Regions from separate parts of the Rhizobium sp. MHM7A genome, predicted to be linked through region 2. Evidence: riboswitches for the same ligand, from Rfam matches in the RefSeq annotation. Region 2 holds a riboswitch; each other region holds the start of a gene.
The links. A riboswitch is a leader RNA that binds a small molecule or an ion and turns the genes downstream of it on or off. The one in region 2 is predicted to bind thiamine pyrophosphate.
Positions count from the first base shown of each region.

Region 1: it holds a riboswitch for thiamine pyrophosphate, as region 2 does, so the genes downstream of both, thiC (phosphomethylpyrimidine synthase ThiC) here and FFR93_RS33280 (ABC transporter permease) in region 2, are expected to answer to the same signal.
Region 3: it holds a riboswitch for thiamine pyrophosphate, as region 2 does, so the genes downstream of both, thiM (hydroxyethylthiazole kinase) here and FFR93_RS33280 (ABC transporter permease) in region 2, are expected to answer to the same signal.

Region 1 covers NZ_VCHT01000012.1:37,097-42,306, reverse strand. Annotated here, with positions in the region: gene FFR93_RS29675 (proline iminopeptidase-family hydrolase) at 1-293, opposite strand, end outside; gene FFR93_RS29670 (LuxR family transcriptional regulator) at 423-1,211, shown strand; gene FFR93_RS29665 (proline iminopeptidase-family hydrolase) at 1,281-2,183, shown strand; gene FFR93_RS29660 (acetamidase/formamidase family protein) at 2,199-3,113, opposite strand; TPP riboswitch at 3,400-3,531, shown strand; gene thiC (phosphomethylpyrimidine synthase ThiC) at 3,626-5,210, shown strand, end outside.
Region 2 covers NZ_VCHT01000016.1:23,144-28,353, reverse strand. Annotated here, with positions in the region: gene FFR93_RS33290 (ABC transporter substrate-binding protein) at 1-503, opposite strand, end outside; partial or broken gene FFR93_RS33285 (ABC transporter ATP-binding protein) at 571-1,382, opposite strand; gene FFR93_RS33280 (ABC transporter permease) at 1,379-2,185, opposite strand; TPP riboswitch at 2,346-2,459, opposite strand; gene FFR93_RS33275 (hypothetical protein) at 2,568-2,753, shown strand; gene soxR (redox-sensitive transcriptional activator SoxR) at 2,783-3,253, shown strand; gene FFR93_RS33265 (SDR family oxidoreductase) at 3,378-4,148, shown strand; gene FFR93_RS33260 (metalloregulator ArsR/SmtB family transcription factor) at 4,252-4,593, shown strand; gene FFR93_RS33255 (LysR family transcriptional regulator) at 4,672-5,210, shown strand, end outside.
Region 3 covers NZ_VCHT01000011.1:84,419-89,628, forward strand. Annotated here, with positions in the region: gene FFR93_RS28575 (ABC transporter permease) at 1-605, opposite strand, end outside; gene FFR93_RS28580 (ABC transporter substrate-binding protein) at 689-2,215, opposite strand; gene FFR93_RS28585 (DUF1349 domain-containing protein) at 2,445-3,029, shown strand; TPP riboswitch at 3,151-3,247, shown strand; gene thiM (hydroxyethylthiazole kinase) at 3,292-4,095, shown strand; gene thiE (thiamine phosphate synthase) at 4,092-4,727, shown strand; gene thiD (bifunctional hydroxymethylpyrimidine kinase/phosphomethylpyrimidine kinase) at 4,724-5,210, shown strand, end outside.

The sequences.
Region 1 (5,210 bases), on a different contig from region 2:
AGCCCGAGCGTCTTGCGCACGGTTTCCGTCTCTTCGACATAGCGGCTGACCGTCCAGAGCGAGAGATCGTCCGGCCGGTCGGAAGCGCCGGTGCCGAGCTGGTCGAAGGCGACGACGCGGTAGCCTTTGTCGATCAGGCAGGAATGGGCCTCGCGCAAGTAATCACATGGCAGGCCGGGACCGCCGTTCAGGCAGAACACCGTCTCGTCGCCGGTCCCGAAGCTATAAGCGACGACGCGATAGCCATCCACATCGACCTCGAATCGCGCGTCCGGCTGCATTTCACGCCACATTGATTGCTCCAGCAGAAATTTCCCTTGCTCAATATTTGGGCATGGCTAATTTTTTACCGGAAAACGCGCTCCATGCCAGCTATAAGAAGTGATAGGGTAGGGCGGTGCATGCCAATCGGGGAACTGCCCATGCTTGATGATATCGGAACGATCAGACGGCAATTTACGGCGCATGAAACGCTGGACGGCCGGATCGACCAGGCCTTCGAGGCGATGAAGCAGCTCGGCTTCGAGGCCCTTATCTATGATTATACGCCGGTGCCCTATGATATTGACGGCGCGATCATGATTCCGTCGCTGCTGAAGCTCAGGAACATCGCCGACGACATGCACGACTACTGGTTCGACCGCGGCTATTTCCGCATCGACCCGGTCCAGCAGGTGGCGCTGCGCAGCAGCGCGCCCTTCTTCTGGAATTACGACACCAATGCCGACACGCTGATCAACCGCTTCATGAGCGACGACACCGCGCCGGTGACGCGCTATCTCCGCGAACGCGACATGTCGACCGGCGTCACCGTGCCGGTGCATATGCCGGGGGGCGATTATGCGACGGTCACCGGCATCCGTTTCCGCGGGGACCGCGATTTCGAACGGCATGCGTTGCGCGCTATCGCTGACTTCAACCTGCTTGCCCATATCTTTCATGAGACCGCCTATTCACTTTTCGACACACGCGCGAGGAGCGTCGGCACCATCCGCCTGACCGAGCGGGAGCGGGAATGCTTGCGCCATTCTGCGGAAGGCTATTCCGCCAAGGAAATCTCGCGCATCATCGGCCGCTCCGTTCCGACCGTGGTCATGCATCTCAACGCCGCGGCCAAAAAACTCGGTGCCCGCAATCGTACGCAGGCCGTCGTGCGCGCGACGCATTACCGCCTTCTTGAAGAGCGTGGACGGTCATTGCCCAACCTATAACTTATGATAGCTGCCTCCGCTGCCGCCACCGCGTTATGGTCTCCAAACTTCCGAGAAATGGAGATGCCGGTGGCCGAAGTCGCGACAAGTGAAGCCTATCTGCCCTTTCGCGATTATCGCACCTGGTACCGCGTGACCGGTTCGCTGAAAAGCGACAAGCTGCCTCTCGTCGTTGCGCATGGAGGGCCCGGCTGCACGCATGATTACGTCGATTCATTCAAGGACATCGCCGCCCTCGACGGCCGGCCGGTCATCCATTACGACCAGCTCGGCAACGGCAATTCCACCCGCCTTCCTGACAGTGGCCCGGATTTCTGGACGGTCGGTCTCTTCCTCGAAGGGCTGGACGAACTGCTGGCCCACCTCGGCATCCAGCATCGTTACGCCTTTCTGGGCCAGTCCTGGGGCGGCATGCTCGGCGCCGAACATGCGGTGCGCCGGCCGCAGGGTTTGAAAGCCCTGGTTATCGCCAATTCGCCGGCCAACATGCACACCTGGGTTGCCGAGGCCAACCGGCTGCGGCAGGAATTGCCGAAGGAGGTGCAGGACACGCTGCTGAAGCACGAACACGCCGGAAGCCTCACCGATCCGGACTATATCGCCGCCTCCCGCGTCTTCTATGATCGCCATGTCTGCCGCGTGGCGCCATGGCCGCCCGAGGTGGCGCGCACCTTTGCCATCATGGACGAAGACAACACCGTCTATCGCAACATGAACGGCCCGACGGAATTCCACGTCATCGGAACGATGAAGGATTGGACGATCGAAGACCGGCTCGATCGCATCGAAGCACCGACGCTGCTGATCTCGGGCAAATATGACGAGGCGACGCCCCTCGTCGTCAGGCCCTATCTCGATCGCGTCCCCGGCTGCGAGTGGGTGCTCTTCGAAAATTCCAGCCATATGCCGCATGTCGAGGAAAGGCCGCTGTGCATGGCGACCGTTTCCCGCTTTCTGTCGCGGCACGACTGAAGCATGGACCGGTCGTCACGATCGGCCGGCCAGCCATTTCTTCGCGACCCGGCAAGCCATCGTATAGGCCGGATCGAAGACGTTGCCGACATCGTAACGCACTACCTGGCCCAGCAGATGGCTTGCAGCCGTCCTGTCCAGACCATAATCGGACGCCAGCCAGTTCAGCATTTCACTCGTCGCATGCTGAAGCGCCTGATCGAGGGGCCGGGCATTGCCGATCGTGAAGATGTCTTCAGCGGTTTCTCCGCGCGGCCAGACCAGCCCAGACTTCTTTTCCACCGTCAGCCGCACCGTGACCTCGAAACTGGTCTCGATGCCGGTGCCGACAATCTCGCCATCTCCCTGCACGGCATGGCAGTCGCCCAAAAAGAACAGGGCGCCCGGCGCCGATATTGGGAAGCGAACCGTGGTGCCGGGGCCGAACAGGCGATAGTCCATGTTGCCGCCATATTCGCCACTGGTCGCGGTCGATATCGCCTGGGCGAGGGCGGGCGCGACCCCGAAACAGCCGATCATCGGCGCGAGGGGCAGAACGAAATTCTCGAGACCCGCGACCGGCTCCGACAGCCGGACGGTCAATGCTTCGCGGTCGATGGTCCAGAGAGCGGTATCGCGCGGCGGAAGGCCGCGAACCGTTTCAGGGTCGACAACATTGGCCGCGACGATGCTTCGGGTAAAACCAGTGCCCCTGGTCGGCGTCATGCTGATGATATCTACCTTCAGCGCATCACCGGCCTCCGCACCCTCCACGAAAATTGGGCCGTTCATCGGGTTCGGACCAGATGCCCGCCTGATGCCGTCCTTGTCATAGCCGATGGCGTCGAGCGTTTCCGTGACCACGGTATCGCCACTCGCGATACGGAGCGCCACCGGCAGGGAACCGATGACATTATGGAAGATCGTCGGAATGAAGCGATGCGTGGTCATGAGAACCCCGTTTGTTCAACGTACCGGCTGCTGCTGAATGCCCGCAGAGAACTCAACACTAGACCAGAGATCTCGGGGTGCCAATCCTGCCTGGCACGGGGCCTCCATCAGCCTCCGCAGCGGAGCGCGCGGCTGGGGCCCGCACTGCTATGCTCATGAAACATCAGAGGGATTTCCCTTCAGGCTGCCTCCTTCTTTTTCCATCGTGCTCAAATTCAAACCATTGCATCGGAACGGATAAGGAGAGGCCTTCTTGACATCGGGGCCGCTCCGGTCTTTGATGCCGCGCATTCACCAGGGGTGTCCCGGCAAGGGGCTGAGATTCTGCTGAACAATACGGCTTTGCCGATTGTGGCGCAGTGACCCGTTGAACCTGATCCAGTTCATACTGGCGTAGGGACGGTGCGGACGCTGCGGCTGTCGGGCGGATTTCGCTTTGTCGCTTGAGGCGTCTTTCCATCATTCCAACACTGGAACTGGGTCTCCAAACGTCAAACCTTGGAGCCTCACCCATGAATATTGCCGCACCCAAGCTTACTCCCGTGGTCACCACCGGCCCGCTTCCGGCCTCGAGCAAGGTCGTAAAGCCCGGAACACTCTATCCGGATCTTCGCGTGCCTATGCGCGAAATCAGCCTTCACCCGACCTCGGGCGAACCACCGGTCACGGTCTATGATTCCTCCGGTCCCTATACTGACCCGCAACATACGGTCTCGATCGACGCCGGGCTGCCGCGTTTGCGCGAAAACTGGATCAAGGCGCGTGGCGATGTCGAAGCCTATGAAGGCCGGCTGGTGAAGCCTGAAGACAATGGTTTTGCCGCAGGCGAGCGGCTGACGCCGGAATTCCCCATTCGCAACACACCGCTCAAGGCAAAGACGGGCCGCGCCGTCACCCAGCTCGCCTATGCGCGTGCCGGCATCGTCACGCCGGAAATGGAGTTCATCGCGATCCGCGAAAACCTCGGCCGGCAGGCCGCGAAGGAGGCGCTGACCCGCGACGGCGAGAGCTTTGGCGCTGATATTCCCGATTCCGTCACGCCCGAATTCGTCCGGCGGGAAGTCGCGGCTGGCCGGGCGATCATTCCGGCCAACATCAACCACCCGGAGTCCGAACCGATGATCATCGGCCGTAATTTCCTGGTGAAGATCAATGCCAATATCGGCAACTCGGCCGTCACCTCGTCGATGGCGGAGGAGGTGGAAAAGATGGTCTGGGCGATCCGCTGGGGCGCCGACACGGTGATGGACCTTTCCACCGGCCGCAACATTCACAATATCCGGGAATGGATCATTCGCAATTCGCCGGTTCCGATCGGAACGGTGCCGCTCTATCAGGCGCTTGAAAAGGTGAACGGCATTGCCGAGGATCTCAGCTGGGAGGTCTATCGCGATACGCTGATCGAACAGGCCGAGCAGGGCGTCGATTATTTCACCATTCATGCGGGCGTGCGGCTTGCCTATATCCCGCTCACCGTCAATCGTGTCACCGGCATCGTCTCACGCGGCGGCTCTATCATGGCCAAGTGGTGTCTGCATCACCACAAGGAGAGCTTCCTCTACGAGCATTTCGAGGAAATCTGCGACATCTGCCGCGCTTACGACGTCTCCTTCTCGCTTGGAGACGGCCTTCGCCCTGGCTCGATCGCCGATGCCAATGACGCAGCGCAATTTGCCGAGCTCGAAACCCTCGGCGAACTGACCAAGATCGCCTGGGCCAGGGATTGCCAGGTGATGATCGAGGGCCCCGGCCACGTGCCGATGCACAAGATCAAAGAGAATATGGATAAGCAGCTCAAGGTTTGCGGCGAGGCTCCCTTCTATACGCTCGGACCGCTGACGACCGACATTGCGCCGGGCTATGATCACATCACCTCCGGCATCGGGGCCGCGATGATCGGCTGGTTCGGCACGGCCATGCTCTGCTACGTCACGCCGAAGGAGCATCTGGGGCTGCCGGATCGCAGCGACGTCAAGACCGGGGTCATCACCTACAAGATCGCCGCTCATGCCGCCGATCTTGCCAAGGGGCATCCGGCCGCCCGCATCCGCGACGACGCGCTGTCGCGGGCACGCTTCGAATTCCGCTGGGAAGACC
Region 2 (5,210 bases):
GTGCCGAGGGTGACGGTCTTGACGTCCCCCTTGCCGCCGTCATTGCGGATCATCGCCGAGACCAACGCGCTCTCCCAGGTGCCACCGAAGCCGCCATAGGTCTTGCCGTCGAGATCTCGAGGCCTCTTGATGTCGTCGCGCCCGCCCTTGAAGATCAGGCGTGCGGTTTCCGTCTGGACGACGCCGTAGACCATCTTCACGTCACCGCCGCCGGCACGCTGCGTTAGGGCCTCGATCTCGCTGCTGATGCCGAAGTCGGCAACTCCGTTCGACACCAGCGTGCCGGCGCTGGTGTCGGTAAAGGGTAGAATCTCGACATCGAGGCCGGCGGCCGCATAAAAGCCCTTCTCCTTGGCGACGTAAATGCCGATATGGTTCGTGTTGGGCGTCCAGTCGAGCGCGATGCGAACCTTTGCCGGCGCCGATTGAGCAAAGGCGGCGCGGCCGGCGAGGCTTGTTGCGATAGCGGCGAGAATCGTCTGTCGACGGGTGAGCAGCAGCATGGTGACCTCCTCAGGTCTCTAGAGATGATGCCGAAAATTGTGATCGGTTTTCGGACGACATCAGGCTCTAACTCTTTAAATCAGAACAGGATTCAGATTTTAGGCCGACGGCCTAAAATCATCCTGTTCTAGCGGATGAAGCAGGGTTTGCAGGATTTCGGTCTCTATCGCCTGGGCCGCCGGCGAGCCGAGGTCGGCGATGCTTCTCGGGCGGGGCAGGGGAACGCGGAATTCGCGGATGACGCGCGCCGGACGGGCAGACAGCACGTAGATCCGATCGGAGAGAAAAACGGCCTCACGGACATCGTGGGTGATCAGCAGCGCCGTCCAGCGATGTTCGGTCCACATGCCTTGCAGCCACTCCTGGATCTGCGTGCGGGTCAGCGCATCGAGCGCGCCGAAGGGCTCGTCGAGCAGAAGCATGTCCTGTTTCTGGATGACGGTGCGCAGCAGCGCAGCACGCTGGCGCATGCCGCCGGAAAGGGAGGCGGGGTAGTGATGTTCGAAGCCGGCGAGGCCGAACCGATCGAAGAGCGGCGCAACAGCGGCGCGGGCGGCCCGCCGGCTCATGCCCTTCACTTCCAGCCCGAGGGCGGCATTGTCGATGATCCGGCGCCAGGGCATCAGCGCATCGCGTTGCGGCATGAAGGCAAAGGAATGTGGCGTCTCTTCCAATGCCGCACCATTGAAAAACATGTTGCCGGAATCGGGCCGCAGCGCCTGCGTCAGCAGTCTCAGAACGGTCGATTTTCCGGAACCGGATGGGCCGACGATCGAGACGAACTCGCCGTTTGCGACAGCCAGCGAAATGTCGCCCAAAACCTTCATGCCGTCGAAGGATTTCGAGATGTTGCGCAGTTCAAGCATCTGACCGGTCATCGGCGTCGTTCCTGGGATGGCTGCCAGGGCATGACGAAACGCTGGATCAACAACGTCAGCGCGAAGAGGCAGAGCGTCAACAGAGCGCTGACGATAACGGCGGCAAGCACCAGATCGGGACGGAAATTGTTCTTGGCGTTGAGGATATAGATGCCGAGGCCGCGCGCGGCACCGGCATATTCGGCGAAAATTGCGCCGACGACGGCATAGGTGATCGAGATCCTGAGGCCGGCGAAGAAATAGGGCAGCGAGGAGGGAAGCCGCGCCAGGCGGAAAATGCGCCAGCGGCTCGCTTTCATCGAGTTCAAGAGCTCGGCAATGTCACGGTCGGTCGCCTCATAGCCCTGAAGCAGAGCGACGAGCAGCGGGAAGAAGGTGACGAGCGCCACCAGCAATATTTTCGGCAAGAGGCCGAAACCGAACCACAGAACGACAAGAGGTGCGATCGCCACCAGCGGCAAGGTCTGGCTGGCGATGAAGATCGGCAGCAATGCGCGGCGCATGAAGGGCATGAAGTCCATCAGGATGGAAGAGACGAAGGCGAAGGCGAGTGACAGCGCGAAACCGCCGAGCGTGGCACCGAGCGTCGGCCAAGTGTTTGATATCAGTGCCTCTCGGTTCAGCCAGCCCTGGATAAGGATGCGCGAAGGTGCCGGCAGGATGGAAGGTTTTATGCCGGAAAGATCGACGTAAAGTTCCCATGCCGCGAGAAAGGCAAAGCCTGCGAGCAAGGCGGGCATCGCGCGATAGATGGCGAGGCGGAGCGTCGCAAGACGCGAATCCGATGGTCGTGGCGATGTCATCGGCGTTCGATTTCAGGCTTTCGTCGGGCCGTTCGTGGCAACTTGTCGACGGCATCGGTCTCGATGCGCGGCCGCACCCGCTTGAGGGCGATTGCCATGACGGTAGCGATAATGATGCAGGCGGAACTGCCGGACGTGGGGTAAAGTGACACTTGCGCGCCGGAAAACATTTGGACCTCGCTCCGCTGGCATTACCCAGATCAGCTTAGAAGGGTCCGGAGACTTGCACCTCGCATCTCAGCCCCGGCGACACGGAGCTCCCCTGTTATTGCAGCGAAAACTATCATTCGGGTCTTCCTGCCGCAACCGCAAAATTGCAAAGCAGTCCGTCTGGCCGGATGGGACCGCAGATAAAAAACACCCGGACGGAGGTCCTGTCCGGGTGTTTTCCGAGGTTCCGTACCTGCCGGGAACGGAACCGAGCGCTCACCTCTCAGGCGGCTATTCGGCAGGGGTGATCGGTATGGCGGCAAGCGTCGATGTCGTCATTTCACCTGTATCGATCGACGGTCTCACCGTCGCTCTTTCCTGCGCCGCGGCTTCACGGCCGAGGGAGGAGGGGTTATAAAACCTCAACCAATGTTGAGGTCAATAGGAATGAATACGGTTTCTGCAACGCCGCTCGGAAGGCTTCTGACGGTCGGAGAAGTGGCGCAACGCAGTGGTCTTGCCGTATCGGCGCTGCATTTCTATGAGGCCAAGGGGCTGATCTCGAGTATCCGCACGCGCGGCAACCAGCGGCGCTACGGACGCGATGTGCTTCGCCGGCTCGGCATCATCAAGGTGGCGCAACGTGTCGGCATTCCGCTTTCGGAAATCCAGACGGCATTTGCCTCCCTGCCGCAGGGACGCACGCCGACAGTCGCCGACTGGCAGACGCTGTCGGCGCGCTGGAAGAATGAACTCGATGCGCGAATCAGGCAGCTCAGCCTGCTGCGAGACCGCCTGACCGGCTGCATCGGCTGCGGCTGCCTGTCGATCGAAAGCTGCCCTTTGCGCAATCCCTTCGATCGACTCGGCGAGGAAGGGCCGGGCGCGCGGCTGCTGGAGGCCGAAAACGAAGTATGAGCTTTCAGGGGAGAGCCCTAGCCTCTCGCGGAAAGATGATGCCTGCCTTTCTTTCGGCGGGCGCGCTCATATGTTAAGGGCGAATGGCGCAACAGGCGGCATTGTCCGCGAGGAGGACGGCTTCGTGTTCCATCCGAGACTATTCGAAAATCGCAATGTCGTCGTGACCGGCGCCGGGCGGGGCATCGGCCTCGAAGTGGCGCGGCAGTTTCTGGACTGCGGCGCGAAAGTGATCGTCCATACCGGTCGCAAACCCGAACGGGACCTGCCGGATTTTCTGCTGACGGCTGAATCGGAAAGGCGGGCGCTGCTGTTGCACGCCGATTTCACCGCCGTCGGCGGTGCTGCGCAATTTGCTGAAAATGCGCTCGCCTTTTTCGACAAGGTGCATGTGCTGGTCAACAACGCCGGCACCATGCTCGGCCGTTTTCCGGCTGCGACACTGACTGACGCAGATTATGAAACGATCGTCCGCTTGAACCAGACGTCGGTGGTGGCGCTGACGCGTGCGTTGCTGCCGGCATTGAAAGCCGCGCAAGGCGCTGCCATCGTCAACACCGTTTCAATTTCCGCGCTCACCGGCGGCAGTCCCGGTTCTTCGATTTATTCTGCCTCGAAAGCCTTCGTTTCAACCTATTCCAAGGCGCTTGCCCGCGAACTTGCGCCGGATGGCATCCGCGTCAATTGCGTCTCGCCCGGAACGATCGAGACGGATTTCCATGAGCGCTATTCCTCCCGCGAGAAGCTGGAGCAGACGAGAAAGTCCATTCCCTTGCAGCGGCTGGGCACAGCGGAGGATTGCGCTCCGGCCTATCTGTTCCTGGCGGCACCCTCCCTCTCCGGGTACATTACCGGCCAGGTCCTCGAGATCAACGGCGGCCAGCTTATCTGCTGATTTAGTTAGACCTTTTTTGACATTTCATCACTTTTGGCAAATTCGCGTGTGCGAATATGCTATTGTGCTGATCCGCCTTTTCGCTTCCCTTCCGAGATGTCGAATGCCATTGCCCAAACCCGTGCCGGGAATGTCCGGTCAGGAACTGCACAAACTCGCTGGAAGCGCCCGTGAGGCGAGCGATCTGCTGAAGGCGCTGGCACACCAGACCCGGCTTCTGATCCTCTGCATACTCACCACCGAGGAGCGGACGGTCGGAGAAATCGAAAACATTCTCGGCATTCAGCAGGCGATGGTCTCGCAGCAGCTCGCGCGTTTGAGGCTCGAAGGCCTCGTCAATACGCGCCGTCAGGGCAGGCTGGTCTATTACAGTATCGGCAATGCCAGCGTGGCTGTCTTCCTAGAATCACTGTTCGATCTTTTTCCGGCTGCTGAAAACAATTAGTACGCGCTCTTGCGGAGCACGGTTGCTGCGTCGAAGATAGGCTGATCCGGATGGTTCCACGCCGGATCGGGAGACCGGATGATCGACAAGCTGGAATTTTTCATCGCCCTTGCCAACGAAAAGCACTTCGGCCGAGCCGCGGAGGAATGCGGGATATCCCAACCGACGCTCTCGGCCGCCATCAGGCAGCTTGAAGATCAGCTTGGTGTAATGCTGGTGCAGCGCGGCTCACGATTTCAAGGGCTGACGCCGGAGGGGCAGCGCGTGCTTGAATGGGCGCGGCGCATCGTCGGCGATGCCCGCACCATGCGCGAGGAGATGCGCGCAGCGCGTCGCGGTCTTTCCGGCCACATTCGCCTCGCCGCCATTCCGACCGCGCTCGCCATGCTTTCGCGCATCACCACGCCCTTTCAGGAACGACATCCGGGAGTGACCTTCTCGATCGTCTCGCGAAACTCGCTGCAGGTGCTCAGCATGCTCGAAAATCTCGAAATCGACGCCGGCATCACCTATCTCGAAAACGAACCGCTTGGCCGCGTGACGACCGTGCCCCTTTATGCCGAGCGTTATAACCTCATCACGGCCGCAGGGAGCCCGCTGTCCGATCGCGACAAAGT
Region 3 (5,210 bases), on a different contig from region 2:
GCGCGGGTGAAGCGCAGGATGAGCGCAGAAGAGACGATGCCAAGCGCAAAGGCCGGCAGCGTCAGGTGATACATCCGGTCGATGAAGGTCGAGCCCGGGCCGCCATAGCCGGAGACCGGGAAGAGATTGAGCCTGACGGCGAAGAACTGCATCAGGATGAGGCCGAGCCAGAAGCTCGGAATGCTGGCGGCGAACATGGCGAGCGTCGTTGCCGCCTGATCAATGAAGGAACCGCGCCGATAGGCGGCATAGATGCCGATCGGCAGGGCGATGATGCTGGCGATCGCAAGCGAAAACAGCGTCAGGAAGAAGGTCGGCTCGGCCCGGTCGATGAGCGCCGATGTGACCGGCATATTGAGGAAGATCGACTGGCCGAGATCGCCTCTCAGCAGCTGGCCGATATAATAGACATATTGCAGCCCGAGCGATTGATCGAGGCCGAGCCGGCTTCTCAGATCGGCAATATCCTGCGGCGTCGCATCCGGCCCGAGCATTACGGCGGCCGGATCTCCCGGCGTCACGCGCACGATGACGAAGACGATCGTGACGACCAGAAACATCACGACGACCATGCCGAACAGGCGCTGGAGGATGTAGCGTATCATGAATGCCGGCCTTCAAGCCCTTACAGATGCGGCAGAAAAGATGACCGGTACCGGTCGCGAAGGACCGGCACCGGCGGTGATGCTTACTTCTTGATCGAGGCATTCCAGAAATACGGCCACGGTGCCGGATCGACGCCTTCGAGCTTGACCGATTTTGCCGAGACCGCATTGAAATCACCGACCTTCATGAAGGGCGCGTCTGCATAAACGGCGTTCTGGACGTCGGCCCAGAGCGCCACGCGCTTCTTCGGGTCGACCTCGGAGGTGAAGGCGTCGACGGCGGCCTTGCGGGCCGGCGTATCCCACCAACCGGGCGAGCTGGTCGAAAGCGAGCCGATGAGCGCCGGCTCCGGCAGGAAGGGGCTGTGGGTGATGTAGATGTCCCAGAGCTTCGGATCGGTGCGGCGCTGCGTCAGCGTCGCCCAGTCCACCACCTGCATATCGACGGCGAAGCCGGCAAGCTTCAGATATTCGGCGGCGACCTGCGCCATCTTGTAGTGGAACTCGTATTGGCGGCTGGTCAGGATGCGGATCGGCTCGCCATTGTAGCCGGCCTTCTTGGCGGCCGCAGCCGCCCCTTCCGGATCAGCGACATTATAGGCGCCCTCGACGCCGGCATCTGTCGACCAGGCAAAGGTCTTGGGGTAGATGGCGCCGTCGAGCGCATAAAAATCCTTGCTGCCGAAAGCCGCCGCCAGCATGTCTTCCATGCTGAGCGCCTGGCGGATCGCCTTGCGGACCTCGACATTCCCGGCAACACCCTCCTTCGTGTTGAAGACGAAGACTGGATAACCGAAGGGCTTCAGCATGACCGGCTGCGAGGCGGTCGAAGCCTTCAGCTTGTCGTAGGATTCGACCGGGATCGAGTCGACATAATCATACTGGCCGGAGATAGCGGCCTCGACGCGGGTGTTCGGGTCCGGCACCGGTACGAAGCGGATTTCATCGAGATATTGATGACGGGCGCCACCATAACCATCGCTCTCGCCGCTGCGCGGGACATACCCGTCGAAGCGGACGAGCTGAATATACTGATCTGCCTTGCGCTCTTTCAGCATATAGGGGCCAGTGCCGATGAATTCCTTCATCGGTTCGTCCTGCTTTTCCGACGGGATGATGATTGCCGCCGAATTGTTGAAGGCCAGCAGCGAGGTCAGCGGCGCATAGGGCTGCTTCAGCGTGATCGTCACGGTCGCCGGATCGGCGGCAGTGACCTTGTCGATGAAGCCGGCCACCTGCTTGCCGCGCGAGGCGATCTTCATCCAGCGGTTAAGGGAGGCGACGACATCCTCCGACGTCATGTCTGTATTGTCGTGGAACTTGATGCCGGTTCTGAGTTTGATCGTATAGGTTTTGCCGTCGGCGCTGATCTCAGGCAGGCTCTCGGCCAGCAGCGGCGTGACGTTCCAGCTCTTGTCGAAGGTATAGAGCGTTTCGAAAATATGCTGCGTGACGATGCCGACGAGATCGGCCGTCGACGACATCGGATCAAGCGTCGGCGGCTCGCCGATCGTCGCGACATTGATGACGCCGCCCTTTTCCTGGGCAGAGAGGGTCGAAGGCAGGGCGACGAGCGCGGTGCCGAGAAGGAATGCGACAAGCGTTTTCATGTAAGAGCTCCCGATTTCGTTCCACAATTATGTAATTCATCTTTTTGTAACAGAATAGAAGCTGGAACTATCGTGTCAAGCCGAAGCCGCGGATTATGTCTGCGGCGGAGGCTGAAATGCCTGAGAGAGCACAACATCGCCGGCCGAGACTGGCTGCCTGCGCGAAGGTCGCGCATGATACGAACATGGAGAATCGGCAGCGTCAGGACTTCAACAAAGGGAGGATCGAATGAGCATCGACTTCAACCAGGGACAATGGCTGAACGAACCGGCCAGCTGGCACGCCGACGAAACCGGCCTGACGATCACAACGGACGAAAAGACCGATTTCTGGCGCGAGACCTATTACGGCTTCACCCGCGACACCGGCCACTTCCTCGCCTTTCCCACCGGCGACAGCTTCACCGCACAGATCCGCGTCCAGGGCGAGTTCCGCACCCTCTACGACCAGGCCGGCCTGATGGTGCGCCTCGACGAGAGCCGCTGGTTGAAGACAGGCGTCGAATTCACCGACGGCGAAGCCTTCCTCAGCACCGTCGTTACCGACGGCAGATCCGACTGGTCGGTATCGCAGCCCTTCAAGGAACTGGAGGATTTCCACATCCGCGTCACCGTCGCAAACGGAGCGATGCGAATCCAGGCTTCACGCAATGGGCGCTTCTGGGCGTTGCTGCGGTTAGCGCCCTTCCCGGCTGCAGACCGTTACGAGGTGGGGCCGACAGCCTGCACGCCGGAGCGCAGGGGGCTGACGGTGCGGTTTGCGGAGTTTTCGATCGCGGCCGCGATCACGACGGGTCTTCATGATTTGAGTTAGGGGGATTTCGTCAGGATTGCGCTCCGAAGCACCGCAGTAACATCCACGCCCAAAGGTAGCCACTATACCCGAATTGTCATTTCTGAGTGACAGCCGCGCCCTTCTCTGCGAAAAGAGCACGATTGAGAGACAGGGGCGTTCGTCGACAGACGGGCTGAGAAGAACCCTTCGAACCTGAACCGGATAATGCCGGCGGAGGGAGTCGCTCGGGGCCCCGCCGTGAGAGGCGCGCCCCGCGGCCGCCCCGCCTGAAAGGGGCACCATGCAGAGCAAGATCACGTCGGGAGCCATGCTGAAGGCGATGCGCGAAAAGCCGCCGCTCGTCCAGTGCATCACCAATTATGTCGCCATGAACGTCGCGGCCAATGTCCTGCTTGCGTCGGGTGCCTCGCCCGCCATGGTACATGCCGCTGAAGAAGCCGGTGAATTCGCCGGCATCGCGAATGCATTGACCATCAACATCGGCACGCTTTCGACGCAATGGATCGACGGCATGCAGACGGCGGCGAAGGCCGCCAACGCAGCCGGCAAACCCTGGGTGCTCGATCCGGTCGCGCATTACGCGACGGCCTTCCGCCGCGCAGCGGTCGCCGATCTCCTGGCGCTCGAGCCGACGATCATCCGCGGCAACGCGTCCGAGATCATCGCGCTTGCTGGCGGAGAGAGCCGCGGCCAGGGCGTCGACAGCCGCGACCCGGTCGAACAGGCGGAGGATTCGGCACGGCGGCTGGCGGAGCGGCAGCAAGCCGTCGTTGCCGTCACCGGTGCGGTCGATTTCGTCACCGATGGTGAAAGGGCCGTGCGCATTCAGGGTGGGTCGGCCCTGATGCCGCAGGTCACCGCGCTCGGTTGCTCGCTTACCTGCCTCGTCGGCGCCTTTGCCGCGACCGCGCCCGAGGATATCTTCGGCGCGACTGTCGCCGCGCTTGCGACCTTCGCCGTTGCCGGCGAAGATGCGGCGCTGGGTGCCGCCGGCCCGGGCTCCTTCTCCTGGCGCTTCCTCGATGCGCTGGCTGCGATCGACGCCGAAACGCTCGATGCCAGGGCAAGGGTATCGGTCGCATGAAGCGCTTCGACCTTTCGCTCTATCTCGTTCTCGATTCCGATCTCTGCGCCGCGATCGGCATGATCGAGACCGCGCGCCTTGCCGTTGCCGGCGGCGCGACGATGGTGCAGCTGCGCGACAAACATGCGGGCACGCCCAGAATGATCGAGACCGGCCGAGCCTTGAAACAAGCGCTTGCGGGAACCGGCGCGCTGCTTATCGTCAATGACGATGTCGAGGCAGCGGTCGCCATAGGTGCCGACGGCCTGCATATCGGCCAGGAGGACATGGATGCGCGCACGGCACGGACAATGATCGGTCCCGACATGATCCTCGGCCTCTCGGTCGAGACAGCGCCGCTTGCTAGCGCCGTCGATCCCGGTCTCGTTGATTATACCGGCGTCGGACCGGTCTTTGCGACCCCGACCAAGGCCGACCACAAACAGCCAATCGGCTTTGACGGTCTTGCAAGGCTGGTGAAGGCCTCGCCGGTGCCGTCGGTCGCCATCGGCGGCCTCAAGGCGGAGCATGTGGCGGAGGTGTTCACAGCCGGCGCCAGAGGGCTTGCCGTCGTCTCCGCCATCTGCGGCACTGCAGACCCCGAGGCCGCCACCCGCCGCATCGCCGCAGAAATCCGAAAGGTCCGCCCATGATCCGCAACGTTCTCTCCATCGCCGGCTCCGATCCATCCGGCGGCGCCGGCATCCAGGCCGATCTCAAGGCCTTTTCCGCCCGCGGCGTCTACGGCATGGCGGTGCTGACCGCGCTGACGGCGCAGAACACGCAAGGGGTGAGCGGCGTGCATCTGGTGCCGCCGCAATTCGTCGCCGACCAGATCGATGCCGTCTTTGCCGATGTGCGCGTCGACGCCGTCAAGATCGGCATGATCGCCAATGCCGGCATTGCCGAGGCCGTCGCCACAGCGCTCACCAATCGACGTGGCATCCCCGTCGTGCTCGACCCGGTGATGATCGCCAAGGGCGGCGCCGCCCTGCTTGAGCCTGACGCGGTCGACGTGCTGACCCGGCGGCTGCTGCCGCTTGCCACGCTTCTTACCCCGAACCTGCCGGAGGCCGCTGCACTTCTGCACCAGCAGGTCGCAACAAATCGGGCCGAGATGGCTGCCCAGGCCGAAC